One region of the Lysobacter capsici genome, then DNA from elsewhere that is predicted to be linked to it. Evidence: predicted binding sites of a transcription regulator. Region 1 holds the regulator's gene; each other region holds the start of a gene.
What was found. Region 1 encodes HrcA, which represses chaperone genes, less so after heat shock. Its sites were predicted from a motif close to TTNGCACTCNNNNNNNNNGAGTGCNAA; they were not measured.
Positions count from the first base shown of each region.

Region 1 (10,489 bases):
TTGACCTCGAACTGCGCGCGGTAACGATGCTCGCCGCGCAGCGGCTTGGGATCGTCCTGGGTGAAGCTGCCCTGCGCCTCCAGGCCGCCGCGCTTGAACACGTTCTTGATCATGTCCCTGGCATCGTCGGCGCTGAGTTCGCGCAGGCTCGCGCGCATCGAGATCGCCGGCATGCCGCTGAGTTCGACCTCGACCGTGCCCTTCATCGAGCCGTCTTCGAGCACGGTCAGGCGGGTGTCCATGCGCTGGCGGTTGTGCAGTTTGACGAAGCCCGGCGTGGCGGCCTTGAGTTCAGGCCGGTCGACGCGCAGCACCGGCTTGCCGGCGATCTGCGCCGGCAGTTCGCCGAACGGAATGCCCTTGGCGGTCGCATCCACGTACAGGTCCAGGCCCGGCAGGTAATTGAGCACGTGGTTGACGCTCGAGGCCACCGGCACCTTGGGCAGGGTGTAGACGTTGCCGGCGTTGATCAGCGCCTGGGTCGCCTCGATGCCCTTGGCCGCCAGCAGCGCCTGCAGCAAGGTCGCATGGTCCTTGCAGTCGCCGATGCGGTTGTCGAGCACGAAGTCCTGGTCGCGCGGCACCACCGCGCCCAGGCCGATGCAGTTGCCGGCGTAGTTGATGTGGGTCGACACCCATTCGTACAGCGCCTGCGCGACCGCGCGCTGGTCGGTCTTGCCGGCGGCGATTTCGTCGGCGAGCTTGCGCACCCGCGCGGTCGGCACCGCCTTGGGCAGCGCGCGCTCGCCGTAGGCCTTGGCGATGTCGCCGTAGCTGCGGAAGGTCGACAGGGCGTAGCCGTTGTAGCGTTCGAGCTCGAAGATCGTGGCCGGGTCGGAGTCGCGCTTGACCGGGCTCAGGTTCTGGTAGGTCCACTCGACGATGCGGCGGCCGCCGACGGTTTCGTCGCGCACCTGCTTGAGCTTGCCGAAGGTCTGCTGCTGGGTCCACAGCCCGGCGGGCAGGTCGATCTTGATCCGCAGATCACCCATGTAGGTGGTGTCGCTGAAACTGGTGATGTCGGAAAAATGCCCGTCGAACATCGCCTTCTTGCCGACCAGCCGGTAGTTCAGCACCACCGTGTCGCCGACCGCGACATCGGGGAACACGAGACTGGTAGTGGCGACGTCCGAGAATGCCGGGCCGCCGCCTTCGCGACCGTCGTTGGTCTCGACCTGGAAGTTCGACTTGGGCACGTCGATGCGGCGGCCGTCGGCCTTGCGGGTGTAGGCCTCGACCACGTCGAGGGTCTGGATGCTGGCGCTGTAGCCGATCGATTCGTGCTTGGCGTATTCGATCGCGCGTTCGTCGAGCACCTTGAACGCGGTCTCGTGCTGCTCGACGTAGCTGCCGTCGGCCTGCACGGTGTAGCTGAGGTAGGAACGCTCCCGGCGGATCGGGTCGTCCGAGGCTGCCGCTGCGGCGGCGGGCGTTGCATTGGCCGCGGCCGGCGCGGCGGCGGCGCGATCGGGCGGCGCGCTCTGCGCGAACGCCGCGCTGCCGATGAGTGCAAGACAAACCGCGGCCGACAGCCGCTGCATCGCGATGCGCATCCTTTCTTCCCCTGTTCCCTGCGTGGTAGACGGCCGCGCGATCGCGGATCGGCGCCGCCGCGCCGACGTCGGCGCGAAAACGTTCTACCACATCCCCGGCGTGCCGGAGTTGGCGATCGCTGCGACCGCAAATGCGCGCGTCGCTGCGTACCGATCGCGGGTGCGTGGCGGCGAACCGGGAGGCCGACGCGCGGTGTCGACGGACGCGAAAAAACTTATGCGCCGCCTACGAAAAAGGGGGCCGAAGCCCCCCTTGTCCGGACACGCGTCGCGCACCTGGCGCGACGCGCTGCGTGCGATGCACGCCGCTGCTATCAGGACGTCATCCGATCCCAGAATCCCTTGACCCCGTCCAGAAAGGTGGAGGACCGTGGCGAGTGCTTTCGCGCCCCCTCACCCACGAACGTCGCTTCGAATTTCTCCAGAAGCTCGCGTTGTTCCACGGTGAGGTTGACCGGCGTCTCGACCACGACGCGGCAGTACAGGTCGCCGGTCTTGCGGCTGCGCACCGACTTGACGCCCTTGTCGCGCAGGCGGAACAGCTTGCCGCTCTGGGTTTCGAAGGGAATGCGCAGCTCGACTTCGCCGCCGAGGGTCGGCACCCGGATGATGTCGCCGAGCGCGGCCTGCGAGATGCGGATCGGCACGTCGCAATGCAGGTCGTCGCCGTCGCGCTGGAAGATCTCGTGCTCGCGCACGCGCACTTCCACGTACAGGTCGCCCGGCGGCGAACCGGTCGGGCCGGCCTCGCCTTCGCCGGTCAGGCGGATGCGGTCGCCGTTGTCGACGCCGGCCGGAATCTTGACCTGCAAGGTCTTGGTGCGTTCGACCCGGCCCTGGCCGTGGCAATCGGCGCAAGGGTTGGCGATGGTCTTGCCGCTGCCGTTGCAGTGCGGGCAGCTTTGCTGCATCGAGAAGATGCCGCGCTGGATGCGCACCTGGCCGTGGCCCTTGCAGGTGCCGCAGGTCTCGACCTTGCCGTCGGCCGAACCGCTGCCGTTGCAGGTCTCGCAGGCGTCGAGGGTCGGGATTTCGATCTGCTTCTCGACCCCGCCGACCGCTTCCTCCAGCGACAGCTCCATCACGTAGCCGATGTCGGCGCCGCGGCGCGGACCGCGCGCGCCACCGCCGCCACCTCCGAAGATATTGCCGAAGATGTCGCCGAAGATGTCGCCCATGTCCGAGAAGCCCGGGCCGCCGGCGCCGCCGCCGTTGCCGTGCTCGAACGCGGCATGGCCGTGCTGATCGTAGGCGCGGCGCTTGTTGGCGTCGGCCAGGATTTCGTAGGCCTCCTTGCACTCCTTGAACGCGGCCTCGGCGGCCGCGTCGCCCGGATTGCGGTCCGGGTGGTGTTTCATCGCACAGCGGCGATAGGCCTTCTTGAGGTCGTCGTCGCTGGCGTTGCGCGCAACGCCCAGCACTTCGTAGTAGTCGCGTTTGCTCATGGGCTGGGTTCGGGAATCGGGAATTGGGAGTCGGGAATCGTTAAATCAAAAACGGGCGACGCGTCAGGACGACTGTCGCCCGCTACGGATACAAGAATAGGGAACCGGGTACTCGGCGAACCACACGTCAGATCGCGCCGCCATTCCCGATTCCCCATTCCCGATTCCCGGCTTACTTCTTCTCGTCCTTCACTTCAGTGAACTCCGCATCGACCACGTCGTCGGCCTTGGCCGACGCGCCGCTGTCGCCGGCCGGGGCGCCTTCGCCCGGCTGACCGGCGTTGGCCGCCGCGAACAGCGACTGCGCGGCCTCTTCCAGCGCCTTCGACTTGGCCTCGATCTGGCCCTTGTCGTCGCCCTTCATCGCCGTTTCCAGCTCCGAGATGGCGGCTTCGGCGCGGCCGATCTGGTCGCCCGGCAACTTCTCGCCGTTTTCCTTGATCGTGCTGCGGGTCATGTGGATTAGGCCGTCGGCGTGGTTGCGCGCCTGCACCAGTTCCTGGAACTTCTGGTCTTCCTCGCGGTTGGCTTCCGCGTCGGCGACCATCTTGGCGATCTCTTCCTCGGACAGGCCCGAGCCGCCCTTGATCTCGACCTTCTGTTCCTTGTTGGTCTTCTTGTCCTTGGCGCTGACGTGGATGATGCCGTTGGCGTCGATGTCGAACGACACCTCGACCTGCGGCATGCCGCGCGGCGAGGGCTCGATGCCGGACAGGTCGAAGCGGGCCAGCGACTTGTTGAAGCGGGCCTGGTCGCGCTCGCCCTGCAGCACGTGCACGGTCACCGCGGACTGGTTGTCCTCGGCGGTCGAGAAGGTCTGCGAGGCCTTGGTCGGAACGGTGGTGTTCTTCTCGATGATCTTGGTGAACACGCCGCCCAGGGTTTCGATGCCCAGGCTCAGCGGGGTCACGTCGAGCAGCAGCACGTCCTTGACGTCGCCGGCCAGCACGCCGCCCTGGATCGCGGCGCCGACGGCGACGGCTTCATCCGGGTTGACGTCCTTGCGCGGTTCCTTGCCGAAGAACTCGGCCACGGCTTGGCTGACCTTGGGCATGCGGGTCTGACCGCCGACCAGGATCACCTCGGCCACGTCGCTGGCGCGAAGGCCGGCGTCGTTGAGCGCGATGCGGCACGGCTCGATCGTCTTCTTGACCAGGTCCTCGACCAGCGACTCCAGCTTGGCGCGGGTCAGCTTGATGTTGAGGTGCTTCGGGCCCGACGCATCGGCGGTGACGTAGGGCAGGTTGACTTCGGTCTGCTGCGAGGACGACAGCTCGATCTTGGCGCGCTCGGCCGCGTCCTTCAGGCGCTGCAGGGCCAGCGGGTCCTTGCGCAGGTCGATGCCCTGGTCCTTGAGGAACTCCTCGACCAAGTAGTCGATGACGCGCTTGTCGAAGTCTTCGCCGCCCAGGAAGGTGTCGCCGTTGGTCGACAGCACTTCGACCTGCATTTCGCCGTCGACCGAGGCGATCTCGATGATCGACACGTCGAAGGTGCCGCCGCCCAGATCGTAGACCGCGACCTTGCGATCGCCGCCCTTCTTGTCCATGCCGTAGGCCAGCGCGGCCGCGGTGGGTTCGTTGATGATGCGCTTGACTTCCAGGCCGGCGATCTTGCCCGCGTCCTTGGTCGCCTGGCGCTGGCTGTCGTTGAAGTAGGCCGGCACGGTGATGACCGCTTCGGTGACCGGCTCGCCCAGGTAGGCTTCGGCGGTCTTCTTCATCTTGCCCAGCACTTCGGCCGAGATCTGCTGCGGCGCCATCTTCTTGCCGTCCTGGGTCGCGACCCAGGCGTCGCCGTTGTCGTGCGGGACGATCGCGTACGGCACCAGGCCGAGGTCCTTCTGCACTTCGGCGTCGGTCATCTTGCGGCCGATCAGGCGCTTGACCGCGTAGAAGGTGTTCTTCGGGTTGGTGACCGCCTGGCGCTTGGCCGACGCGCCGACCAGGACTTCGCCGTCCTTGGTGAACGCGACGATCGACGGCGTGGTGCGGTCGCCTTCGGAATTTTCGATGACCTTGGCCTTGCCGCCTTCCATGATCGAAACGCAGGAATTGGTGGTGCCCAGGTCGATGCCGATGATCTTGCCCATGGATGTTGCTCCCTCTCTCAATGCTTCAATGTTGGGGGCGGCGCGATTGCTGCAGGCCGCCGATGTGCGATATCTGGGGCTCGGTGCCGGGCAGTTCAAGCGCCCGTGCCCTGCCCTTTAACGTTTGGTGAACTTCGCGGACCGGGCCGTTCCAAGCCGATCGGGCCCCGGCCGCGTGCGATTGGATGGTTCGGCTCAGTCCTGGCTGACCACGACCAGGGCCGGACGCAGCAGGCGCTCGTTGAGCAGCCAGCCCTTTTGGTAGACCTGGACCACGTGGTTCGGCGCGACGCCCGGCGCGGGCACCAGGCTCATCGCCTGATGGTGCTCGGGGTTGAACGGCTGGCCGACCGGGTCGACCGCGACCAGGCCGTTGTCGCCGGCGACCTTGAGCAACTGGCGCAGGGTCAGTTCCATGCCTTCGCGCAGCGCGTTGGGCTCGCCGCCGGCCACGCCCAGCCCGGCTTCCAGGCTGTCGATCACCGGCAGCAGGTCGCCGAGCAGGCGCTCGTTGGCGAACTTGCGGGCCATGTCGATATCGCGGGCCACGCGCTTGCGCTGGTTGTCGAGTTCGGCGCGTTCGCGCAGCGAGTCTTCGCGCAACCGGGTCAACTCGGCGCGCAGGCTCTCGACCTCGGTCGGCTCGGCGTTCGCCGCGGCGGCTTGGTCGTCGAGGTTCAGTTCGGGATTGGGGTCGTTTTGGCTCATGCTGGGTCCTGGCGGTTTTTCCGCGACAGGCCAGCTATGGGGCCGCGGCCGGACCATTCAAGTGCCGGGATCTGCGGCGATCGTGCGGGATCGGCGCTCAGTTGCGGCGAGCGGGGGTGGTTTCGGGACAATCGCGGCAAGAGGCTGGATGCATCGGCCGGCTGATTCGTGGATGACGGGCGGCCCCTGTAGGAGCGGCGCGGGCCGCGGCCGCGCTACCACACACCCCGGCGCTGGCCTGGGCTTGCCGTGAGGGTTACCCGACGTAACCAATCCTGCGCGGGACGACGGGATTCGCGGTCGCGGCTCGCGCCGCTCCTACAGGGGGCCGACCCACAGACGCGAAAACTCGGCCAACACACACGCCGGCGCTGGTTCGGGCTTGCCGTGATGGTTGATCGACGTACTCAATCCTGCGCGGGAAGACGGGATTCGTGGTCGCGGCTCGCGCCGCTCCTACAGGGGGCTACCCCGCGGACGCGAAGATTCGGCCTTATTCGGCTTCGGGTGCCCCGAACGCATTACCCAGCGCGTCGGCCGCCGCCTGCACCACCGGGATCACCCGGTCGTAGGCCATCCGGGTCGGTCCGATCACCCCGAGCACGCCGAGCACGCGGCCGCCGGCGGTGTACGGCGCGGTCACCAACGACACGCCTTCCAGCGGCGCCAGCCCGGTTTCCTCGCCGATGAAGATGCGCACGCCCGGCGCGCGCACGGTGCGTTCGAGCAATTGCAGGATCTCGCGCTTGCGCGCGAAGGCTTCGAACAGCTCGCGCAGCCGGTCCAGGTCGGCCAGTTCCTGCACGCCCATCAGCCGGGTCTGCCCAGCCAGGACCATGTCGTCGTTGTCCGGGATCAGCACCTGCTCGGCCAGTTCGACCGACTGCGCCAGCAGCGTCTGCATTTCGGACTGGGCGTTGCGCAGCTCCAGCAGCAGCACGTCGCGGATCTCCGACACCGGCCGGCCGGCGAAATGCGCATTGAGGTAGTTGCCGACCCGCTCCAGCTCGCCGGCCTCGTAGGGACGGCGGGTCTGGATGATGCGGTTCTGCACGTCCTGATCGGCGAACACCAGGATCGCCAGCACCCGCTGCGCGTCGAGCGGCACGAAATCGATGCGTCGGAACGCGAACTGCTCACGCTTGGGCACGCTGACCACGCCGACGAAGTGGGTCATCGCCGACAGCAGTTCCGAGGCGCTGCCGAGCAGGGCCTGGGTGCCGGTGCCCGACGGCAGCTCGCTGCGCAGGCGCGCTAGGTCGCCTTCCGGCAGCGGCCGCACCTGCAGCAGCGAGTCGACGAACAGGCGGTAGCCCTGCGAGGTCGGGATGCGCCCGGCCGAGGCGTGCGGGGCGCTGAGCAGGCCGGCGTCTTCCAGGTCGCCTAGGATGTTGCGGATGGTCGCCGCGCTGACATCCAGCCCGGCGTGCTTGGCCAGGGTCTGCGACCCGACCGGCTCGCCGCTGTGGATATAGCGGCCGATCAGCGTGCGCAGCAATTGGCGCGCGCGCGGGTCGAGGCTGGGATCGGGGCGACGGTTCATGGGTGTGGATATAAGCGCCGGTGGGGGAAGGTGCAAGGGTTGGTTGGAGGCCGGGATTCGGGATTGGGGATTCGGGATTGGTGAAAAGCTCGGGAGTCGGGAGTCGGGAGTCGGGATTTGGGAATCGGGAATCGGGAATCGGGAATCGGGAATCGTAAGAAGGATGACGCGATCGGTTGCCAATCTGTCGGGCACGACTCCTCTTTGGCTCGTCATTCCCGCGAAGGCGGGAATCCAGGGCTTCACCGAGGCATGACTCTGAAGTCTCTGGATTCCCGCCTTCGCGGGAATGACGAGCAAAAGCAACGCGACCCTGTCCAGCAAAACCAACGAGGCCCCTGGCTGGCAAACCCTGGCAAACCAATGAGGACCAACCCGCAAACCCAAGCCAGCCCACCCTCCTCCCCAATCTCACCCCATGATCCACCCCGCCCCTACGCTCGCCCCCGCCGCCGCTCCCATTCCCAGCCCCGCTCGCTCAAGGCACAATCGCCGCCGCATGCTCGCCCACCTCTCGCTAAAGCAATTCGCCGTCGTCAGCGCCGCCGAACTCAGTTTCGGACCCGGCCTCACCGTGATCTCCGGCGAAACCGGCGCCGGCAAGTCGCTGCTGGTCGACGCCCTCGGCCTGTTGTCGGGCCTGCGCGCCGACAGCGGCGTGGTCCGCCACGGCGCCGACCGCGCCGAACTGGTCGCCGACTTCACCCTCGACGACGCCCCGCAAGCCGCCGACTGGCTGCGCGACAACGAACTCGACGAAACCGGCGACGGCGACGCGCCGGTCTGCCAGATCCGCCGGGTGATCCGCGCCGACGGCGGCTCGCGTGCCTGGGTCAACGGCCGGCCGGTAACGCTGAGCCAGCTCGGCGAACTGGCCGGGCGGTTGGTCGAAATCCACGGCCAGCACGAACACCAGGCGCTGATGGCCAAGGCCAGCCAGCTCACCCTGCTCGACGCCTACGGCCGCACCGACGCCGCGCGCAGCGCGGTCGAGGCCGCCGCGCGCGCCTGGAGCGCGCTGCTGCGCGAGCGCGACACGCTGATGGCGCAAGGCGACGTCTCCGACCGGATCGGCTGGCTCGAACACCAGCACCGCGAACTCGAACGCGAAGCGCTCGATCCCGAGGCGCTGGCCAAGCTCACCGCCGACCATCGCCGCCACGCCCACGCCGCCGGCCTGATCGCCGCCTGCGAGGCCGCGTTCGCGCGCATCGGCGGCGACGAAGGCCCCTCGCTGACCCGCACCCTGCAGCAGGTGCGCGGCGAACTGCAGCGCGTGACCGAGCACGAACCGCGCCTGGGCGAGGTCGACAGCATGCTCGACAACGCCGCGATCCAGATCGACGAAGCCCTGGTCCTGCTCGACCGGGTCCGCGACGATCTCGACCTGGACCCGTCCGCATTCGAACAGATCGAAAGCCGGATCGGCCGCCTGCACGAACTGGCGCGCAAGCACCGCATCGCACCCGAACAACTGGCCGCGACCCGCGACGGCATCGCCGCCGAGCTGGAAATGCTGCGCGGCGCCGGCGTGCGCCTGGAAACGCTCGACCTGGAAATCGAAACCGCGCGCAAAGGCTGGCGCAAGGCCGCCGACGTGCTGGGCAAGGCCCGCCGCGACGCGGCCAAGTCGCTGTCGTCCAAGACCACCGAACTGATCGGCGAACTGGGCATGGGCGGCGGCCGTTTCGACGTCGCGATCGAACCGCTGGACGAAGACCGGCCCGATCCGAACGGCGGCGAACGCATCGAATTCCTGGTCGCGGCCAACCCCGGCCAGCCCGCGCGCGCGCTGCGCAAGGTCGCCTCCGGCGGCGAGTTGTCGCGCATCTCGCTGGCGATCGAAGTGGCCGCGTTCGGCATGGACGCGGTGCCGACCATGGTGTTCGACGAAGTCGACTCCGGCATCGGCGGCGCGGTGGCGGAGATCGTCGGCCAGAAACTGCGCGCGCTCGGCGCCAGCCGCCAGGTGCTGTGCGTGACCCACCTGGCCCAGGTCGCGGCTCAGGGCCACGCCCACTACCGGGTCAGCAAGGCCGCCAGCGAAGGCGTCACCCAGAGCGCCGTGCAAGTGCTCGCGGCCAAGCAGCGCGAAGAGGAACTGGCGCGCATGCTCGGCGGCATCGAACTGACCAAGGAAGTGCGCGCGGCGGCCAAGCGGTTGCTGGCGGATGTGGGTTAAGGGCCGGGATTGGGGATTTGGGATTCGGGATTGGGGAAAGGCCGGGGATCGGGGATCGGGGATAGGGAATCGGGAATCGGGAATCGGTCAGAGCGTAGCGCTCTAGCTCGGCTGATATGCGACCTGTGCCGTTGCTCAATTCATCCATTGCCACGAAGGCTTAACTCCGTAAGGCACCCGAAGCAACGCTGAGTACCGATCGCCTCGCCCTAACCTACCGTCATTCCCGCGAACGCGGGAATCCAGGGCCTTTCGTGCGAGAACGCCTGAAGTCACTGGATTCCCGCTTTCGCGGGAATGACGTCCTGGTAAGACGACGCTGAAGTCTCTGGATTCCCGTCTTCGCGGGAACGACGTTCTGGCAAGACGGACGCTCAAGCCCCTGGAATCCCGCTTGTACGGAAATGACGTCCTGGCGAGACGATGCTGAAGTCTCTGGATTCCCGCCTTCGCGGGAATGACGTTCTGGTCGGATGACGCTGAAGTCCCAAAGCAAAGGCCCGCCATTGGCGGGCCTTGGTGCATCACGATTCAAACCATCAGCCGCCGCGATTCGCTCAGGCTTCTCACCAATCCCGAATCACCCATCCCGAATCCCGGCTTTCACCCCCCCGCCCTCACCGCTTCTTGCGCACGTACAACACCAACGAATGCTCCTCGATCTCGTAGCCGTGCTTGGCCGCGACCTTGCGCTGCAATTCCTCGATCTCCGGGCTTTCGAACTCGATGATCTTGCCGCTTTCGATATCGACCATGTGATCGTGGTGATGGCCGCGATCGAGCTCGTACACCGACTGGCCGGCCTCGAAGTTGTGCTTGAGCACCAGCCCGGCCGACTCGAACTGGGTCAGCACGCGGTACACCGTGGCCAGACCGATGTCCTCGCCTTTTTCCAGCAGCATCCGGTAGATGTCCTCGGCGGTCATGTGCCGCGGCTTGGCCTGCTCGAGCAGTTCCAGGATCCGC
Region 1 is NZ_CP076103.1:2,760,518-2,771,006, reverse strand. It holds gene KME82_RS11860 (DUF3857 domain-containing transglutaminase family protein) at 1-1,553, opposite strand, end outside; gene dnaJ (molecular chaperone DnaJ) at 1,868-2,998, opposite strand; gene dnaK (molecular chaperone DnaK) at 3,171-5,090, opposite strand; gene grpE (nucleotide exchange factor GrpE) at 5,286-5,798, opposite strand; gene hrcA (heat-inducible transcriptional repressor HrcA) at 6,292-7,341, opposite strand; gene recN (DNA repair protein RecN) at 7,841-9,523, shown strand; gene fur (ferric iron uptake transcriptional regulator) at 10,141-10,489, opposite strand, start outside.

Region 2 (10,489 bases), 2.9 Mb from region 1:
CAACGGCACCTCGCACGAGCGCATGGCGCGGATCCTGATCGGCATCTGCGGCCTGCACCTGGACGTGCAGCCCTCCGAAGACGGGCGCGAAGTCGAAATGACCATCGAAGGCGAAGTCGCCGCCGAAGACATCGCCATGGCCGCGCGGCAGTTGGTGCCCGGCCTGCAGGAAATGCTCGATATCCACCCTCAATGGGAGGACGGCATGAGCGGGATCATGCAATTGCTGGTCCTGATCCAGATCGAAGAATCGTTGAAGAGCCGGATCAAATGACCCTGAGAATTCACAACTCGGACAAGGTCCTGCGCGCGCCGCAGGCGATTATTTTCGACACCGACAACACCTTGTACGCCTACGACCATCCGCATACCCAGGCGCTGGCGGCGGCGGAAAGCAAGGCGGTGCGGTTGCTCGGCGTCGATCCGGGCGAGGTGCGCAAAGCGTTCGCCCAGGCGCGCGAGGACGTCAAGCGCCAGCTCGGCAAGACCGCCAGCTCGCACAGTCGTCTGCTGTACTTCCAGCGCGGCATCGAGATCCTCGGGCGCAAGACCCAGCTGGTGATCACGCTCGATCTGGAGCAGACCTACTGGCGCACCTTCCTCGCCCACTGCGAGCTGTTTCCCGGCGTGCGCGATTTCCTGCTGGCCCTGCGCAGCAGCGGCATCGGCACGGCGATCATCACCGACCTGACTTCGCAGATTCAGTTCCGAAAGATCATCTACTTCGGCCTGGACGATTGCTTCGACTACGTCGTGACCTCGGAGGAGGCCGGTGCCGACAAGCCGCAGGAAGCGCCGTTCCGTCTGGCCATCGACAAGCTCGGCATCGACCCGGCGCAAATCTGGATGATCGGCGACCACCCGGTCAACGACATCGCCGGCGCGCGTCCGTTCGGCATCAGCACGCTGTTGCGGGTGGACCGCAGCCACGAGGCCAAGGGCACCGGTTGCGATGTCGAATTCGACGATTTCACTGAACTGCATCACTACTTTTTCTCGGGGAAGGTCGATGGCATCCAGAAACGTTAAGACCGGCGCGCGCGCAGCGCATGCGGCGCCGCGCCCGGCGTCGTCGCGCGCATGCCATGACGATCGGCCACAGGAGCGCGCAGCGCGATGAACACCGCAGCCGTAAAAATTTCCGTTGAACGTTCCGTTGTCGCGGCGCTGACGTTGGCGCTGGCGTGGCCGATGCTGGCGTCGGCGCTGGCCGGATTCGGGCTGTCGTTCGCGGTCGCGTTGATCGTGGCCGCGGTGCCGTTCGTGGCGGCGTGGTTGCCGCTGGCGCGGCGCCTGCCGAAGCAGTGGGATGGGCAGCGCCGCAGCCACGGGCTGGCCAGCGCGGTGTTGCTCGTGGTCGGTGTGCTGGCAATCGCGCGATTGCTCGGCGTGTCCTGGTACATGGCCGACGTCAAGCACCCGGAATTCTCCGCGTTCTGGTTCGATCCGTTCTACATCGGCCACAGCTGCTATTCGGCGTACTGGCAGGCGGCCGAGCTGGCGCGCGAAGGCGTGGCCAATCTGTACGACACCGCGCTGTACACCGGCTCGGTCGATCACATCAAGCTCGACGAGTTCATGTACCTGCCGCAGTTCGTGCTGCTGCCGGAAATCGGCCTGTTGCTCGGCGGCGATTTCTACAGCATGCGCGCGGTGTGGTTCGGCCTGGAAGCGGCGATCACGATGGCCGCGTTATGGTCGCTGGCGCGCTGGATCGGCGCCGGCGTGGGTCGGCGCGCGTGGCTGCTGATTCCGGCGGTGATGCTGTCCAGCCCGATCCTGGTGACCTTGCAGGTCGGCAACTTCCAGCTCGCCGCGATCGCGATGTCGGTGTTGGCGATGATCCAGTTCGAGCGCGGCCGCAACGCGCTCGGCGGGGCGATGCTCGGTTTCGCGATCTTCAAGCTGTTCCCGGGCCTGCTCGGCATCTACCTGTTGGTGACCCGGCGCTGGCGCGCGGCGATCTGGACCTTCGCGTTCTCGGCGCTGTATACCGCGATCGCGTGGCTGTGGCTCGGCGCGCATCCGTTCGAAGCGTTCTTCCACTATCAGGCGCCGCGCATCGCCAGCGGCGATGCCTGGGCGTTCCTGGAGATTCCGGGGCTGGAATGGGTCAGCGCGCTCAATCAATCGGTGCCGGGGCTGGTGTTGAAAGCCAAGATCCTCGGCCTCGACGGCATGACCCGCGCGACCATGGGCACGGTCGCCTGGGTGTGGACCGCGATCGCGGTGGTGCTGACGATCGTCGCGGCCCTGCGCAACGCCTCGATGTCGCGGCTGGAGCGCGCCGCGGTGTGGGTCGCGGTGCTCGGCCTTGCGACCATGCGCAGCCCGTTCCTGCCTGATCACAGCGGACTGATCGCGCCGATGTGGCTGTGGAGCCTGATCGCCGCGGCGACCGTGCTTACGCCGCGCAAGACCGTGCTGCTGGTGCTGGGCTGGCTGGTGTGCACCGCGGTGATCCCGGTCGGCGGCATCGAGCTGCCCGAAGTGCATACGCGCATCGTGCTGGCCCTGGCGATCCAGGTGATCGCGCTGGCGCTGTGCGTGTGGGCGGTGCTGCGCAAGCCGCGCGCGCTGCGCGCGGGCGCCGCAAGCCATTCCTGGCGCAACGACGATTCCACGGCCGCAGCGGCGGCCGACGAAGATTTCTTTTCTCTTAATACGAAGGTGGCAACGTGATGCGTCGTAATACTCTGTGGGCGGTCATGCTCGCGCTGTTGGGCAGCGCGTTTTCGGCGCAGGCCCAGGACACTTTGAACATTCCGCGCGCGGAACACGCGCCCAGGCTCGAAGACTATGTCGGCGGCGTCCCTGCCGATGCCGGCATCGAGGTCAAGGATTTCGTCCAGAACAAGCCCGGCGACGGCAATCCGGCCACCCTGGAGACCCGCGCCTACCTTTCTTACGACGACCACAATCTGTACGTGGTGTTCGTGTGCAAGGACGATCCCAAGCAGGTGCGCGCGCGCATCGCGCGACGCGACGCGGTGTTCGGCGACGACGGCGTGCAGCTGATGCTCGACACCTACCACGATAAGCAGCGCGCGTTCGTGTTCACGGTCAATCCCTACGGCGCGCAGATGGACAGCCGCTACACCGAGGGCCTGAGCTACGACTTCAACTTCGACACCCAGTGGACCTCCGACGGCCGCCTGACCGACGACGGCTACGTCGTGACCATGCAGATCCCGTTCAAGAGCCTGCGTTTCGAACGCGGCAACGTGCAGGATTGGGGCATCGCGGTCAACCGGATCATTCCGCGCACCAACGAATTCGTCTACTGGCCCTACATCACCGAGCGCAAGGAAGGGTTCGTCGCCCAGTTCGCGCACGCGCGCATCGACGATTCGATCCAGCCGGGCCGCAACATCCAGGTCATCCCGCACATGACCTTCCGCGACGCGCAGACCCTGGGCGTGGATTCGGCCGGCAATCCCTCGATGCGCGGTCATCAGCGCAGCGAGCTCGGCGTCGACGCCAAGTTCGTGATCAAGGATTCCGTCGCGGTCGACCTGACCGTCAACCCCGATTTCAGCGAAGTCGAGACCGACGAGCCGCAGGTCATCGTCAACGAGCGCTATGAACAGAACTTCCTCGAGAAGCGGCCGTTCTTCCTCGAGAACAGCGGCATTTTCGGCCTGCCGGTGCCGTTGTTCTACTCGCGCCGGATCGTCAACCCGCAGTACGGCGCGCGCGTGTCCGGCCGCCTGGGCCGTTGGGCGATCGGCGGCCTGCTGATGGACGACGAATCCGCCGGCCTGACCGTGACCGGCGACGACTTCGGCAAGACCGGCAATATCGGCGTGGCGCGCGTGCAGCGCGACATCGGCCAGCAGTCCAACGTCGGCGTCATGCTGACCGACCGCACCGTCGGCGACCAGTTCAATCGCGTGTTCGGCGTCGATTCGCGGGTCAAGTTGAACGACAACTGGAGCGTCAACGGCCAGCTGGCGCGCAGCGAGTCCGAAGGCGCCAACAATCTCGACTACGACGGACGCATGGTGTTCCTGCAGGCGATCCGCGGCGGCCGCGATTTCAACTTCGACGGCCAGTACTTCGACGCCACCGACAACTTCGAATCCCAGCTCGGCTTCGTGCCGCGGGTGAACATCCGTCAGTTCTATCAGAAGTCGTCCTACCTCAAGCAGTTCCCCGATGCGCCGTGGCTCATCAACATGGGCCCGACCCTGCTCGCCCAGCACACCTGGGACCAGGACGGCGAAGTCCAGGACTGGAATTTCGAACCCGGCTTCGTGGTCAACGGCCTGCTGCAGACCAAGTTCGAAGGCAGCCTGATCCGCGGCTTCGAATACTTCGGCGGCAAGAAGTTCTACATGGACGGCTTCACCCTGGGCGCCAGCACCGAGTGGTGGCGCTGGCTGACCGCCGAGGCCAAGATCATCGTCCGCGACAAGATCAACTACCTGCCGGCCCCGGGCGTGGAACCGTTCCTCGGCGACCAGCGCCAGGCGATCATCAAGCTGACCGTCAGCCCGTTCGCCCAGCTACGCATCGACCAGTCCTTCATCTGGGACGAACTGCGCACGCAGTATTCGATCGCCGGCCGCGACTCGGATTCCAAGGTGTTCCGCGGCATCCAGTCGCGCACCAAGGTCAAGTACCAGTTCAGCCGCTTCTGGGCCGCGCACGTGATCTTCGACTACCGCGCGCTCGACAGCGACACCGCCTTGTTCCTGATTCCGCGCGACAAGACCCTGGTCACCGACCTGCTGGTCAGCTATTCGCCCAACCCGGGCACCTCGTTCTATCTGGGCTACACCGACCAGCAGAAGAATCTGCGCATCAACCAGAACCCGAACATCGTCATTCCCACGCGCGATCTCGACCTGCATAACGGCAAGCAGCTTTTCATGAAGTTCAGCTATTTGTTCAATTTCTGATCGCTTGCGCGAGCGCGATCGATAGTCACGAATAGGCCGGCGCTAGCCGGCCTGTTCGTTTCTGGACGCCTGCGGCCGCGTGCGTTGTTGCAGATTTGAACGCACCCGGCGGCCGCTGCGGCGCCATGCACGATCGCCGTCCCAGTGTGAGCATCGGTTAGCCGCGCCGCGCGGGAAACGTGATTGCCGGCGCGACCGCGCGCGCTCGGATTTGCCTAACTCATGCCTCGAACAAGACGATCCGTCGTCGCCGGGAGAGCCCGATGAGCAAGGAAGTCGCCGCGCAATTCGATGAGCTGGCCGGGTTGTACGAAGACATGGCGAGCTGGCCGTTTCGCCACGACATCGAGACGCCGAGCGTGGTCGCCGCGCTCGGCGACTTGCGCGGCCTGGACGTGCTCGACTTCGGTTGCGGCAGCGGTCTGTATTCGCGCCTTCTCAAGCGCAGCGGCGCTCGATCGGTGGTCGGCTACGACCTGGCCGACGGCATGCTCGGTTACGCCCGGCGCCGAGCCGAGAAAGAGGGATTGGACATCGAGTTCGTATCCGAACTGCAGCCGCGTTTCGCCGGCCGTTTCGATGTGGTGCTCAGCGTCTACGTATTGCCTTACGCCACCAGCGTGCGGGAGTTGGGGCAGATGTGCGGCGCGCTCGCCGGCCTGTTGCGTCCCGGCGGGCGGCTGGTCGCGTTGCCGATCCATCCGGACTATCAGCCCGATCCGGACTATTACCAGGCCTATGGTTTCCGTTTGATTCCCGACGACGACAACGATCGAGCGCCCCGCACGGACGGCGCGCGCATCCGCCTGGAGCTGTGCCACGGCCGCTATCAGGCGAGCGTGCATGCGTGGTACTGGTCGCGCGCGGCGCTGGAGACGGCGTTGCGCGAGGCCGGCATGATCGATCTGGTCTGGCGCGATCCGAGTACCGCGTCCGCCCCGTCCGCGGCGGCGCCGTTGCTGCGCGCCTATCTGGACCGTCCGCATGCGGCGCTGATTCTCGCGCGCAAGGCTTGAGGCCGTGCGTGCTTGTCTGCGTCAGTCGCGGGTCGAATGCGGCGGCTCGGCGGATGAGACGCTGAAGGTGTCGGTGTATCGCGGCGTCGCCGCCGTCGACGAGCACGAATGGGATGCGCTGGTCGGCGATCGGAATTTCTACAACAGCCACGCCTGGCTGGCCGGGCTGGATCATGCCCTGGGCGCGTGCGAGGTGCTTGCGGTCTGGAGTCCGGCCGGATTGCTGGCCGCATGCCCGCTGTGGGACGGCGGACGCGATGACGGGCTGTTCGAACTCGGCGCTTTTTTCGCCGATGTTCGCGGCCCGTGGACGCGCGGCTTCGTCTGGGGCGGCGGGCGGCGTTCGACTCACAACGAGATCGCGGCCATCCGTGGCCGCCGTCGGCCGCAGGTGGTGCGGCGCCTGCTGCAGTCGATGAACGAGCAAGCGCGCGAGCGCGGTCTTGCCGGCGTGGTGATGCCTTACATGCCGTTGGCGGCGGCGCAGGAGCTTGCGCAGACCGCCGGCGCCAGCGTGTTGCTGCATTCGGCCGAGGCGAACATGGACGTTCCGACCGATGGTCTGGCCGGACTGATGGCACGATGGAATGCGCACGATCGCGGGCAGTGCAAGTCGGAGATCGCGGCGTTCGCGCGATGCGGCAATCGGGTCGAGTGCGGCCGGATCGATGCGGCCAATCAGGCGGTGGCGGCGGAGCTGATCGCACGCAACCGCGCCCGCCATGGCAGCGCGCAGGGCGGGGCGTGGATGCAGTCATTGTTCGATGGACAGCGCCGCGCCGGGCTGCTGGCGTCGTCGATCGCGTTCGTCGCACGGCGCGAGCAACGCATCCTTGCGGTGTGCGTGTGCTATCGCTTCGGACGCGCGCTGCACGTGCGCTACTTCGGTTGCGACTACGACCTGGACGATCGCGATTTCCGCTACTTCGTCCTGACTTGCTACGAACCGATCGACTACGCCGCGCGTCAAGGACTCGGCGAACTGCGCTTGTCGACCTCGGCCCTGCACGCGAAAGCCGGGCGCGGCGCGCGTATCGAGCCGCTGGCCGCGGCGGTGCTGCTGACCGATCGCGCGCTCGATCCGATCGCGGTACATCGGCACAACCGGCGCTTCGCCGAGCGTCATCGTCGCGAGCTGGGCGCGCACCTGGGCCCGGCCTGGCAAGCGTTCCTGTAATCCATACGCGTGGAGCCGACATGCTGCATCTGATCTACACCTTCCGCCCGACCGCCGCCGCGCGCGCCGACCTGCCCGCGTTCTGGCGCTGGGTCGGCGAGCGCGAACGCTGGTTCTACGACGGCCTGGACATGGCCCGCGATCCGCGCTGGTACGTATGCACGGTCGGGCCGGGCGTCCACACCCTGGAGCATTGGATTTCGTTCGCCGACGAGGCGGGGTGGGGCGACTACCGCGGCGAGGTATCGCGTCGGTCCCGCGACCCGGCCTGGGAACAGCGCAGGATCGAGCAGGATCGCTGGTGGGAGATCCTCGATGCGCGCCTGCTCAACGACGCGCCGCTGCCGCCGGTGCGTGACGCCGAGCGATGAACCGCCTGTTCGAACGCCTGCGCGGCGGGTTGGTGGTCTCGTGCCAGGCCTTGCCCGGCGAACCCCTGCACGGCTGCATGCCGGCGATGGCGCGCGCGGCGATCGAGGGCGGCGCCTGCGGGGTGCTGGCCAACGGCGCGAACGACATCGCCCGGATCCGTGCCGCCGTGGACGCGCCGCTGATCGGCGTGCTCACCCAGGTCTATCCGGATTGCGAGATCGCGCTGACCCCGACCCTGGCGGAGATCGACCAGGTGGCGCAGGCCGGCGCCGACATGGCCGGCCTGGACGCGAGCGATCGCCGCCGCCCGGGCGGCCAGCGCCTAGGCGACTTCCACGCCGCGATCCGCAAGCGCCATCCGGGCTTGCGGCTGATGGCCGAAGTCGCGACCACGGTCGAGGCGCTGCGGGCGCAGGCGCTGGGTTTCGACTGCGTGTCCAGCGCGGCCTTCGGCCATACCGAGGCCACCCGGGGCCAGCGTCTGTCGGACGACGACTTCGCCGCGTTCCGCCGCATGCGCCGGGCCGTGGACGGTTGCCTGCTGGTGGCTGAAGGCGGTATCGACACGCCGCGGCAAGCTGCTCGTGCGCTGCAACTCGGCGCGGATTTCGTGGTCATAGGCAGTGCCATTACCCGGCCGCAGAACATAACGGCGCGCTTCGTCGGCGAAATGAAGGCGATCGAACGCTAATTGTTGCCTTTGGCGTCGATCGGGCAACCTGGAAGATGCCGGAAACGGCCCGGTTTTGCGGTCGATCTTGGTCGTGATAGATGACGGCCGGGAGCCTGCGAAGGGCTGGTAGAGCGGCTGTGACGCCCGTTCTTAATAATCTTTTAATTCATAAGGTTCAAATAGTTATCCCGCTCGCCGGCATGCCGCGAAAAACCGCTGGCGTAACCGCCGATAAAGGGATTCGGCTCAAATTGGCAATAAACCGCCGAGTTGGATGCCCGGCAGTGCCGAATAACGCACGCCAGATTCGGCCGGGATGCCGAAAGATTCACAAAGCCCCTCTGGCTGTATTTTGTAACATGTTGATGTTGTTGAATTTTCGACTCGATCTCGTGGTTTTGACCGGAATTTCGGCCAAGGCCCGTTCTGGCGAATGCGAGAGACACCCCACGATCGCGTTCGTGCGTTCCAATCCCGCAACACAGCGGAACCTTTTCCCCCTTTAGCAGTCCTATATGCCGACTGCTAAGATGACGCCCATGACCTCTATTGCCCAATCCGCTGCTCTCGTCACCAACAACCTGCCTGTGCCCAGCGCGCTCGGTTCGCTGGACGCGTATATCGGCGCGGTGCATCAGATCCCGGTGCTGACCGCCGAGGACGAGCAGGCCCTGGCCCGCCGTTTTCGCGAAGGCGAAGACCTCGACGCGGCCCGTGAACTCGTCCATTCGCATCTGCGCTTCGTGGTCCACGTGGCCCGCGGCTACAACGGCTATGGCCTGCAGATCGGCGACCTCATCCAGGAAGGCAACATCGGCCTGATGAAGGCGGTCAAGCGCTTCGACCCCGATCAGGGCGTCCGTCTGGTCTCGTTCGCGGTGCATTGGATCCGCGCCGAGATGCACGAGTTCATCCTCAAGAACTGGCGCATCGTCAAGGTCGCCACGACCAAGGCGCAGCGCAAGCTGTTCTTCAACCTGCGCAAGAGCAAGAAGCGCCTGGGCTGGATGAACGCCGAAGAGGTGAGCCAGGTCGCCAAGGACCTCAATGTCTCCGAGCGCGAAGTGCTCGAGATGGAATCGCGCCTGTCCGGTCGCGACATCGGCTTCGACGCGCCGTCCGACGAGGACGACGATCACGCGCCGCCGTCGCCGGCCGCCTACCTGCGCGCCGCCGAGGAAGACCCGTCGCAGTCCTACGAGCGCGAAGACGAAGAAGACAGCAAGCTGGGTCTGCTGCGCGAAGGTCTGTCCGGCCTGGATGCGCGTTCGCGCGACATCATCAAGCGCCGCTGGCTCGACGACGACAGCAAGATCACCCTGCAGGAACTGGCCGACGAATACGGCGTCAGCGCCGAACGCATCCGCCAGATCGAAGCCAACGCGCTGAAGAAGATGCGCGGTCTGTTCGCGGCGTAATCCAGCGGCGAATGACGCGATGCGATCCAACGGCCCGGGACACCGGGCCGTTTTTTTTTGTCCGATCGACTGGCCCGGAGGCGGCGTATCGGCGAAGTATCGGCGAATGCGGCCGCGGCAAGATCCGGATATCGAGCGCGCCGAGCGCTGGCTATCGTGGCATCGAGCCTTCGCCTGGAGTCGCCCATGAACGCCTATCGCATCAGCGGCCTGTCGCCCGAACCGTTCCGCCCCTTGTTCGCGCTCGACGACGACCGCCTGCGCGCCCACGACATGCGCCGTGTCGTCGCCGATTCGCCGCGCGGCTATCCCTGCCGGGTGTCGCTGACCGACGCCGCGGTCGGCGAGACGCTGTTGCTGCTGCCGTACGAACACCATGCGCTGGGGCCGTACCGCGCCAGCGGTCCGATCTTCGTGCGCGAGGCCGCGCTGCAGGCGCCGACGTATCGCAACGAACTGCCGCCTATCCTGGCGACCCGGTATCTGTCGCTGCGCGCCTACGACCGCGACGGCTGGATGCGCGATGCGCGCGCGGTCGAGGGCGCGGCGGCGCAGGACGAACTGCAGTCGCTGTTCGCGATCGACGGCGTGGTCAGCGTGATGGCGCACAACGCGCGGTTCGGCTGTTTTCTGTGTCGGATCGATCGGCACTGAGTCTGCGTCCGGACCGTCATCGGCCGGTGCGATCGGCGTGCGCCCGACGATGGCCGGCATGCTGCACGTGCGATGCAATCTAGCCAGGACGTGCTGCGCATCGAGATAAAGTGGAAGCCGCATCGCACTCCTGCATACGCTTGGCGCGCCGTGCGTCCGCGTCCCCGCGGGCCTGTCTAGACTCGCGCTCGAAGCCGCCGGGACCGGCGGTTTCTCGAATCGCGCGGGCCGACCGCGGCCCGCGTCACGCAGACCAATGGAGGGTGTATGCAAGC
Region 2 is NZ_CP076103.1:5,620,476-5,630,964, reverse strand. It holds gene KME82_RS23500 (glycosyltransferase 87 family protein) at 1-274, shown strand, start outside; gene KME82_RS23495 (HAD family hydrolase) at 271-1,029, shown strand; gene KME82_RS23490 (glycosyltransferase family 87 protein) at 1,117-2,682, shown strand; gene KME82_RS23485 (carbohydrate binding family 9 domain-containing protein) at 2,682-4,904, shown strand; gene KME82_RS23480 (class I SAM-dependent methyltransferase) at 5,168-5,920, shown strand; gene KME82_RS23475 (peptidogalycan biosysnthesis protein) at 5,925-7,097, shown strand; gene KME82_RS23470 (hypothetical protein) at 7,118-7,468, shown strand; gene KME82_RS23465 (N-acetylmannosamine-6-phosphate 2-epimerase) at 7,465-8,160, shown strand; gene rpoH (RNA polymerase sigma factor RpoH) at 8,682-9,560, shown strand; gene KME82_RS23455 (DUF1203 domain-containing protein) at 9,747-10,214, shown strand; gene KME82_RS23450 (hypothetical protein) at 10,482-10,489, shown strand, end outside.
Region 2: the regulator HrcA is predicted to act here: its motif matches at 8,645-8,671, upstream of rpoH (RNA polymerase sigma factor RpoH).

Region 3 (10,489 bases), 1.8 Mb from region 1:
GAGCATCGCCTTGCGACGGTCGCCGAAGCCCGGCGCCTTCACGGCGCAGACCTTGACGATGCCGCGGATGGTGTTGACCACCAGGGTCGCCAGCGCTTCGCCTTCGACTTCCTCGGCGACGATCAGCAGCGGCTTGCCGGACTTGGCCACGCCTTCCAGCACGGGCAGCAGGTCGCGCACGTTGGAGATCTTCTTGTCGTACAGCAGCACGTACGGGTCGTCCAGTTCGGCCGACATCGACTGCTGGTTGTTGATGAAGTACGGCGACAGGTAGCCGCGATCGAACTGCATGCCTTCGACCACGTCGAGCTCGTTCTCCAGGCCCGAACCGTCTTCGACGGTGATCACGCCTTCCTTGCCGACCTTGTCCATCGCCTGGGCGATGAGGTCGCCGATGTCGGCGTCGGAGTTGGCCGAGATCGCGCCGACCTGGGCGATTTCCTTGCTGGTCGAGGACGGCTTGGACAGCTTCTTGAGCTCGCTGACCGCTTCAACCACGGCCTTGTCGATGCCGCGCTTGAGGTCCATCGGGTTCATGCCGGCGGCGACCGCCTTCATGCCCTCGCGGATCAGCGCCTGCGCCAGCACGGTCGCGGTGGTGGTGCCGTCGCCGGCGTTGTCGGAGGTCTTGGAAGCGACTTCCTTGACCATCTGCGCGCCCATGTTCTCGAACTTGTCGGCCAGTTCGATTTCCTTGGCGACGGACACGCCGTCCTTGGTGATCGTCGGCGCGCCGAAGCTCTTCTCGAGCACGACGTTGCGGCCCTTCGGACCGAGGGTGGCCTTTACGGCATTGGCGAGAATGTTGACGCCACGCACCATCTTGGCGCGTGCGTCCTCACCGAAACGAATTTCTTTGGCAGCCATTTGGAACTCCGGGAATTGGGAATGGGGAATCGGGAATGGGACGAGCAAAAGCGGGAGGAATCGGAGGGGCTGGGACGTCAGCGCAAGCGCTTTGACGATTCCCTATTCCCCATTCCCGATTCCCGGCCCGATCAGCCGACGATCGCGAGGACGTCGTCTTCCTTCAAAATCTTGTACTCAACGCCGTCCTGCTTGTAGGAGCTGCCCGAGTACTGGCCGTAGATGACCTTGTCACCGACCTTGAGCTTCGGCGCGCGCAGGCTGCCGTTGTCCAGGGCCTTGCCTTCGCCGACGGCGACGACTTCACCCTTGGTCGACTTTTCCTTGGCGGCGTCGGGGATGATGATGCCGCCGGCGGAGATTTCGTCGGCTTCGATCGGCTTGACCACAACGCGGTCGTAAAGCGGCTTGAGATTCATGGCGACCCTCTGTAAGTGATTGAATGGGTGGAGAAAGAACGGGAATTTTAGCAGTCGCCCCCGTCGAGTGCCAACGCCGGGGACAAAAGCGCCCGGGCGAACCGGGACTGGACGGAAGATGAGGCGTCCTGGCGGCCTTTCAAGGGGCGGGGCGAAGAAATTCTCGATGCCGCCCGGATGCCGCCGGACGCGGACTCCCGGCGCCGATGCCTCACGCGCGGGGCAAAGCTCCATTGAAGGTCAGCGACGCCTGGGCCAAAGGGGTCGACGCTGGGCACGGTCGAACGCCAGGCCAGGCCCGCCACGTCCGGCCGGCTCAGCGGCTCAACCCCGCGAGGGTTTGAGGTACTGGGTCGGCGCGGCGCCGAGGTGGCGCCGGAACATGGCGGTGAACGCGCTGACGCTGTCGTACCCCATCTCCAGCGCGACCGTGGTCACCGGTTCGCCCGCCGCCAGCCGTTCCAGCGCGCGCATCAGCCGCGCGCGTTGCCGCCATTGCAGCAGGCTGTAGCCGGTCTCGGCGCTGAAGTGGCGGCTCAGGCTGCGCTGGGACAAATGCGCGTAGGCCGCCCACTCGGCCAGACCGCGCGGATCGGCCGGGTCGTCGATCAGGGCCTGGGCCACGCGCAGCGCGCGCGGGTCGCTCGGCATCGGCAGGCCGATGCGTTCGCCGGCCCGGCTGTGCGCATGGCAGTCGACGATCTCGTCCAGCAGCACCCGAGCCAGCCGGTCCCGGGCCGGGTCCAACGGCTGCGACGCCGGCCAGGTCGCGGCTCGGGCGATCGCTTCGCGCAGCAGCGCCGACACCCGCAGCGCACACGGCTGCGCCGGCAACGCCGCGCAATCGGCCTGCGCGACATACACGCTCCAGCCGGAAAACGCTTCGCCGTGCGAGCGCAGCGAATGCGGCGCGTGCGGCGGCAGCCACACCGCATCGGTCGCCGGCACCAGCCAGCGTCCCTGCCCGGTGCCGACACAAAGCAGGCCGCGATGGGCGCCGAGCAATTGTCCGCGCGCGTGCTGGTGCGACGCGGTGTCGCGCACCCCGCGGGCGACCAGGGTCACCGCGATCACGAACGGCCCCGCATCCGAATCGGCGCGGGCCGGAGCAAGCAAAGGGTCGGACATGGCCGGAACGCGCGATTGAATGGCCGGGGCAACGTAGCAGAGCCGGCCTGGCCCACCCAGCATGGACGCACCTTTCCGACCGTCCCGATGGAGTTTCCGATGCGCGCTCACGACATCCTGCCCGACCACCTCGATGAAGCCCGGATCGACGGCGTGGCCGTACGCAAAGGCTCGGTCGCCGCGTTCCTGGCCAACGCCCGCACCTTGAGCGATCCGCGGGCCGACGACGCCGCGCGCGCCGAAGCCGAACAGCACATCCGCGAAGCGCTGCCGGCATTGCGCGCGGTGGGTTTGTTCGAGGTGCTGGAGATTCGCGACGCCCGGCTGCGCGCGTGGGTCGAATCGCTGGGTTGACCCTCGCGGTGCCACGGCGCGCTTGCGGCATCCAGATGACCGGACACGCCGCATCAGGCGGCGTGCCATGCGGCGTACTAGACTGGGATTCCCAGCTCTCGCCAGGATTCCGCATGTCGTCCGTGACCTCGCCCGCCGATATCGCCGCAACGCTCACCGAACTGTGGTCGCCGCGGGTGATCGCCGAAGTCGATGATGCCTATATCAAGGTCGCGCGCGTCCACGGCACCCTGGCCTGGCACAGCCATGCCGACGAGGACGAGTTGTTCATGGTGCTCAAGGGCAGGCTGGCGATCGAGATGGAAGACCGCACCGTCGAGCTGGGTGCGGGCGAGTTGTTCGTGGTGCCCAAGGGCGTGCGCCACAACCCGATCGCCAGCGAGGAATGCCACATCCTGCTGATCGAACGTAAAAGCACCCGGCACACCGGGGATGTGGTCACCGACAAGACCCGTTCGCTCGACGAGCAGTTGCGGCCGGTGGCCTGAGCGCGCGGCCTGTCGGCCGTCGTTCGCATCGCGCCGGCGGCGGCCCCGGCAGCGCAAAAAAAGAAAGAGCGCGTCCCGTGGAACGCGCTCTTTGGTACGGAGATGGCCGTCCTACGCATGGCGCAATCCTGCGCCCGTCCCCCGAACCGACCTCGTGTCCAGCCGAAGTCCGTATCAGCGTGTGAGCATCTTGCGAAGTCCTTGCGACGGTTGCCACACGCGGCCCAGGCCGAATCGGCTACTTTCGGTATCACCAACACTTGTTCGATCACATAACTTGCTGTATCTGTTGGCTACGATAGCGCACGACGCTAGCTGAAACGCACTAGGTGTGGCGTCTATTGCTCACTACGTGACTATAGGTAGCATTTGCCGATTTTTCCGCTATAAAAGTGCCAAATCGATCATATGACGCCCCAACAGCGCATCCGCCTCGCACGTCGTCACGCCGGCCTGTCTCAGGCCGCCCTCGGTGCGGCGGTGGGCGTACAGCGCAGCGCGGTCGGGCACTGGGAGGCGGCCCAGGGCAAGTTCCCGAGCATGGCCCATCTGCGCGAACTGGCCCTGGTCACCGGCGTGCAGTTCGAATGGCTGGCGACCGGGCGCGGCAAGATGGGCCTGTCGCTGGACACGGCGATGGACTCGGTCGCCGCCGCCGACGCGTTGCTGGTCGACGACCCGCTGGAACTGCGCCTGATCGCCGCGTTCCGCGAAGCGCCGACGCGCTCCAAGGCACCGCTGGTGGAAGTGGCCGAACAACTGGCGGAACTGCGCACGGGCAAGACGCGCGGCGGCGGCAAGGGCCAGGCCGCGGGCTGAGCGCATTCGCCTCGTCGTGCGCTGGTGTCATCCGATCCACTCGGCTCCCGAGGCAAGCCCGAAGTCTTTTGTGGGAGGGAGCTTCAGCCCCGATGCTTTTGTCTCCCATCGCGATGGAGCTTCAAGCGAACTGAGCGAAAAGTGTCGGGGCTGAAGCTCCCTCCCACAAGAAACCTCGCGGCTACTGCTTCTGCGTGATGTCTGGAGCGCGAAAGCTACGCCTCACTTTGGACTTCGTTTCACGATCCGGCCACGCCACGGCAACCAGCTCGCCGCAGCCTGCCGACACCCGCCGCGCACCGATCTACGGCGATAACCCGCATAACCGCGACCAACGTCTCTCTTTCGCCTCTCCATCCGCCCGCGCATGCCCGGCGCGGTCACAAACCGCGTCTAGACTCGACCGGTGCGCCCGGGGAGGGCGCCTGAGCTGCGCCGGCCTCGCGCTTTCATGCGGCCGGACGCCACGCCACTCACAAGGAGTCGTTTTGATGCGCAAGTCAGTCGCTGACTGTTCCTCCATGCTGTTCGCAAGCACGCCCCGCGTGCGCCGCGCCGCCGTCCTCTCGCTCGCCGTCGCCGCGCTGTTGCCGTCGATGGCCTCGGCTGCGGTGTTCATCAACGAATTCCACTACGACGATGCCACCTCGGCCGGCGACACCGGCGAGCGGATCGAAGTCGTCGCCACCGCCGGCGAAACGCTGAGCAACTACCGCATCTATCTGTACAACGGCAGCTCGCCGTCGTCGGCGGTGAGCTACGACAACGACCTGGTCCCGGCCGGCAGCGTGGTGACCTGCGGCAGCGGCAGCGCGCGCATCGCCACGCTGAGCTATCCCACCAACGGCATCCAGAACGGCTCCAACGACGGCTTCGCCCTGGTCGACGGCAGCGGCAACGTGGTCCAGTTCCTGAGCTACGAAGGCCAGATCACCGCCAGCGGCGGCCCGGCCGCGGGCAAGACCAGCATCAACCTGCCGGTGTCCGAATCGGGCTCGACCCCGGCCGGCACCTCGCTGCAGTTGTCGGGCAGCGGCAGCGCGTATTCGCAGTTCACCTGGCAGAACTCGGCGACCCAGACCTTCGGCGCCTGCAACAACGGCCAGACCTTCACCGGCGCCTCGCCGAACACCCCGCCGAGCGTGAGTTCCACCACTCCGGCCAACGGCTCGAGCACGTTCCCGGCCGCGGGCGACCTGGTCGCGAACTTCAGCGAAGCGGTCACCCTGGCCAGCGGCGCGCTGACCCTGCAGTGCGCCACCTCGGGCGCGGTCGCGTTGACCTACCCGGCCAGCGGCACCGCGATCACCGCATCGACCGGCACCGCGCTGCACGCCGGCGAAAGCTGCACCTTCACCGTCGTCGCCAGCAAGGTCACCGACGCCGGCGGCGCGACCCCGGCCGCGAACACCGTGGTGAACTTCAACGTCGCCAGCGGCGGCGGCACGCCGACCGGTTACTACTCGCACGTCAACACCAGCAGCGCCAGCCAGTTGCGTTGCTCGCTGCATGCCACGATCAAGGGCCACACCGCGTACCCGTACAGCGGCGGCACCACCAACACCTGGACGATCCTGGAAATCGCCGACGAAGATCCGAACAATTCCGGCCGCATCCTCGATGCGTACAAGAACCGCAGCTACGTCAAAGTCACCGACCGCGCGGGCAGCGGCAGCGGCGTGAAGTACAACCGCGAGCACACCTGGCCGAATTCGCTGGGCTTCGGCAGCGCGACCGGCAACCTCGGCCTGCCGTACGCGCCGTACACCGACACGCACATGCTGTACCTCACCGACTCGGCCTACAACGCCGACCGCGGCAACAAGCCGTTCGCCGACTGCTCGCTGTCGAGCGGTTGCGGCGAGCGCGTCACCGAGGTCAACAACGGCCAGGGCGGCGGCAGCGGCGTGTACCCGGGCAATTCGAACTGGTTCAAGACGCCCGACGGCAACGCCGGTTCGTTCCAGGTCTGGGGCAGGAAGAAAGGCGACATGGCGCGCGCGGTGCTGTACATGGCGATCCGCTACGAAGGCGGCACCGATCCGAACACCGGACAGAGCGAGCCGGACCTGGAACTGACCGACGACCGCAGCAAGATCGTCATCACCTCGTCCTCGCCGGCCTACATGGGTCTGCTGACCACGCTGCTGTCGTGGCACCAGGCCGATCCGCCGGACGCGGCCGAGAAGGCGCGCAACGAAGTGATCTACAGCTTCCAGGGCAACCGCAACCCGTTCATCGATCATCCGGAATGGGCGACGGCGTCGTTGTTCAATTCGGCCAAGCCGGCTAGTTGTCAGTTGATTCCGTGAGTGCCTGGCGATTTCGTAAGTGCTTTTTGAATTCGTAAGCTCTGGTTGATTTCGTAAGCGCTTGTTGATTCCGTTTCATTGCGTCGAAACGAAGGCCCGCGAATGCGGGCCTTCGTTTTTTCGGAGTGTGGTCATGGTGCTCTGCGGAACAGGACGCAATGTGATGTCGCGCGATCTGGTGTGATGTGGCGGCTGTAGTGCGCTTGCGATGCGGTGCGATTCAGCGTGGCGTGGCGAGGCAAACTGGATACGGCCTGCATTCGTCCGAAATGGACGACCAGGCGATCGGGACGAAAGTCGCTGGATTCCCGCGTTCGCGGGAATGACGGCAGGAAGGGTTCGCGACTACGGGAAGGGCTCATCACTATTTCTTTAGCCGCAGCCGACGAGTTGCGCGCTCCGCCTTTGCTCGTCATTCCCGCGAACGCGGGAATCCAGCGACTTTGAGCGAAAGACCATCCATCAGCACGAAACCCACAAACATCCGCGTCACCGTCCTACCGTCATCCCCGCGAAGGCGGGGATCCAGGGCTTCACCGCAGCATGACTCTGAAGTCTCTGGATCCCCGCCTTCGCGGGGATGACGTTATGAAAGTGCGCGATATCTTGATGCTTCGCAGCGTTATGAAAGTGCGCGATATCTTGATGCTTCGCAGCGTTATGAAAGTGCGCGACATCCTGACGCTTCGCAGCGTCATGAAAGTGCGCGACATCCTGACGCTTCGCAGCGTTAGGAAAGTCGGCGATGTACTGGCCGTTATCGGCGCTGTGAATCTTCAAGAATTTCGCGGCACTCGCGAAGCTTGCGTCGATCGCCGACGAGTACAGCCCATCTCACCGCGGCCCATCTGCTGCAGCCGGTCAAACACCACCGCCGACCTGACCAGCCAGGAGCGTCAGTCGACCATCAGCACAGACTTTCCCGCCCACCACCGCTAATCGAACACCACCACCGGCTTGCCCACCTGCCGCTGCTGCGCGATCGACGCGATCGCCTGCGCCCCGTGTTCGAACGAAAACCGCGCCCCCACGATCGGCACGATCCGCCGCGTTTCCACTTCGGCCAGAAACGCATGCAGATCGCGCAGGCTGCCGACGCTGACGCCGTGGAGGTTGAGCTGGCGCGCCATGATCGGGCCGATCAGGTTGCCGTCGACCTGCATGCTGTGCAGGAACCCGATCACCGCGATATGCGCGTTGTCGGCCGCGGCGTTGAGCAGGTCGAGGAACTGCGGGCCGCCGACCACGTCGACGATGCCGTCCACACCGCGGCCGCCGGTCAGTTCGCGCACCGCGGCCGACAGATCGGGGCGTTGTCTGTAATCGATCACCGCGCGCGCACCCATCGAGCGCAGCCAGTCGGCCTTGCCGGCGTCGCCGGTGGTCGCGATCACGTCCAGGCCGCGCGCGACCGCCAGTTGCAAGGCCATCAAGGAAACGCTGCCGGTGCCCTGCACCAGCACGCTCGCGCCGGCCGGCAGGGCCATGCGTTGCAGCGCCGCCCAGGCGGTCAGGCCGGACACCGGCAAGGTCGAGGCGGCGGCATCGTCGAGCGATTCAGGCGCGCGCGCGATCGCGCTGGCCGGCAGCACGATCTGCCGCGCCAGCCAGCCGTCGAGCGGGCCGCCGAGCTTGCTCGCATGGTTGGCCGACCGGAACGGGCCGTCGATCCATTTCGTCGTGTAGTGCCCGATCACCCGCTCGCCGAGCGCGTAGCCATCGACGCCTTCGCCCAGCGCGTCGATGCGGCCGACGCCGTCGGACAGCGGCACGAACGGGCGCGGCAACTCGGGTTGGTAGCGGCCGGTGGCCAGGGCGTAGTCGCGGTAATTGACCGAGGCCGCGGCGACGCGGATGCGGACTTCGCCGGGGCCGGGGCGGGGCTCGGGCAATTCGACACGGCGCAGGCTGTCCAGGTCGTGGCCCTGCAATTGAAAGGCGTCCATCGGGGTTCCTGAGGTCCGTCGCGCGGACCGGCTGGTTCGGGGACCCCAGACTATTGTTGCGCCACACATTGATATAGGATCGACCCGGCAACTCATCATTGAGGATGGCTCAATAATGATCGGTGGACTGTATTCCGAACTCGAAGCCTTCGAGGCCATCCTCCAGCACGGCAGTTTCACCGCCGCGGCGCGGCAGCTGCAGGTCACGCCGGGGGCGATCACGCGCCGGCTGAACACCCTGGAGGCACGGCTCGGGGCCAAGCTGCTGAACCGCTCGACCCGGCGCCTGAGCCTGACCGAACCCGGCCGCCACTACTACGCCGAAGTCGCGCCGGCGCTGGCGCAGATCCTGGCCGCGGGCGAGCGGGTTCACGACCTGTCGCTGCAGCCGCGCGGCGAACTGCGGGTGTCGCTGCCGATGAATTTCGGCCGCCTGTACGTGATCCCGCAGGTATCGGCGTTTCTCGAACGCCACCCCGGCATCGATCTAGACCTGCAGTTCGACGATCGCTTCGTCGACCTGATCGGCGACGGCTTCGATGCGGCCATCCGGATCGGCGCGCTGACCGATTCGCGGCTGGTGGCGCGGCGCATCGCCCAGACCCGGCGCCTCCTGGTCGCCTCGCCCGACTACCTCGCCCGCCGCGGCGCGCCGTCGACGCCGGCCGAGCTGATCGGGCACGACTGCCTGCACTACACCTTGTTCCGCGACACCCCGACCTGGGAGTTCCAGCGCGAGCGCGAGCCGCTGCGGGTGCCGGTGCGCGGCCGCTTGAAGGCGAATTACGGGGTGCCGCTGGTCGAGGCGGCGGTCGCCGGCGGCGGCATCGTGCAGAGCGCGACGTTCGCGGTGGCGCAGGAGCTGGCCTCGGGGCAGCTGGTGGAAGTGCTGCCGGACTGGAGCCTGGTGCCGATCGGGATCTACGCGGTGTACCCGGGGCGCGAGTACCGGCCGCGCAAGGTCGAGGCGTTCATCGATTTCGTCGAGGAGACGATCGGGCAGCCGGCGGTGTGGGATCGGGTGATCGGGGCCGGGGTGAGGTAAGCGCTTCGCGGTGGATTGAGCGCAAAAGCAAATCCCCGCGCTGCGGGATGTACATGCTCCGACGTTGCGCCGGGCGCTCGCCCCCTTTTTCAAAGTGGGCATGGGGTTCGATGGGTTTAGTCGGGTCGGGTTGGTGACGGCGTGGAGCCGGCCAACGCTCTATGAGCGCGGCTTTTGAGTGCGGGACAACTCCTGACTGCGCAGCTTGCGGTGAGGTCGTTTTCGCAAGCCCAACTCGCACTCTCGCGCCGAAAAGCACACGCTGCCCACCCGAGCCGTCGCCCCCCAACTTGCGCCGCACCACCCCGAAGACTTCCCCCCTTTGAAAAAGGGGGGCCAGGGGGGATTTGCTTTTTGCTCCGCCCACCCGCGCCCCACCCACAGGCCCGTCGCCTAAAATGCCGCCGCCCACCCTCATTCGGCTTTCGCAGCCTTTGCGGAAAGCTTCCCCCTCCCCCACACGCAGCGCCGCATGACCACCCCGACGTCCACCCCATCGTCCACCGCCGAGCGCTCGTCGCCATCCTGGCGCCGTGCGCTGTCGATGCTCGCCAGCCTGGCGATCCTCGCGCTGGCGCTGCACGCGCTCGCCGGGGAATTCAGCGAGCAGGGGTATCGGTCGATCAAGCACGCCTTCGCGCAGATCGACTCTGTTCGTATCGCCTTGGCCTTTCTGCTGGCCCTCGCAAGTTATGCCTGTTTGGTTGGCTTCGACGCCATCGGCCTGCGCCGCAACGCCAGCAAGGTCAAGCCGCTGCGGCTGATCGTCACCGCCTTCCTCGCCAACGCGGTCGGCCACACCCTGGGCTTCGCCGCGCTGACCGGCGGCGCGGTGCGCCTGCGCGGCTACGGCGCGGCCGGGCTGTCGCTGGCCGACATCGGCCAGGTCGTGCTGATGAGCACGCTGGGTTTCGTGTTCGGCGCCTGGGTGCTGCTGGCCTGCGCCTTGATGTTCGAACCCGCGCCGGCGACCTTGCTGCTGCCGCTGAGCGCAACCGCGATCCGCGCGATCGGCGCGGCGATCGCGATCGCTTTCCTCGGCCTGCTGGCCGCGGTCGGCCGCGACGGCCGCACCCTGCGCCTGCGCGGGCATGCGCTGTGGCTGCCCGAC
Region 3 is NZ_CP076103.1:980,035-990,523, reverse strand. It holds gene groL (chaperonin GroEL) at 1-867, opposite strand, end outside; gene KME82_RS04045 (co-chaperone GroES) at 999-1,286, opposite strand; gene KME82_RS04040 (AraC family transcriptional regulator) at 1,611-2,414, opposite strand; gene KME82_RS04035 (hypothetical protein) at 2,514-2,768, shown strand; gene KME82_RS04030 (cupin domain-containing protein) at 2,882-3,256, shown strand; gene KME82_RS04025 (helix-turn-helix domain-containing protein) at 3,665-4,075, shown strand; gene KME82_RS04020 (endonuclease) at 4,672-6,387, shown strand; gene KME82_RS04015 (hypothetical protein) at 6,976-7,326, shown strand; gene KME82_RS04010 (zinc-dependent alcohol dehydrogenase family protein) at 7,323-8,333, opposite strand; gene KME82_RS04005 (LysR family transcriptional regulator) at 8,449-9,378, shown strand; gene mprF (bifunctional lysylphosphatidylglycerol flippase/synthetase MprF) at 9,851-10,489, shown strand, end outside.
Region 3: the regulator HrcA is predicted to act here: its motif matches at 1,334-1,360, upstream of KME82_RS04045 (co-chaperone GroES).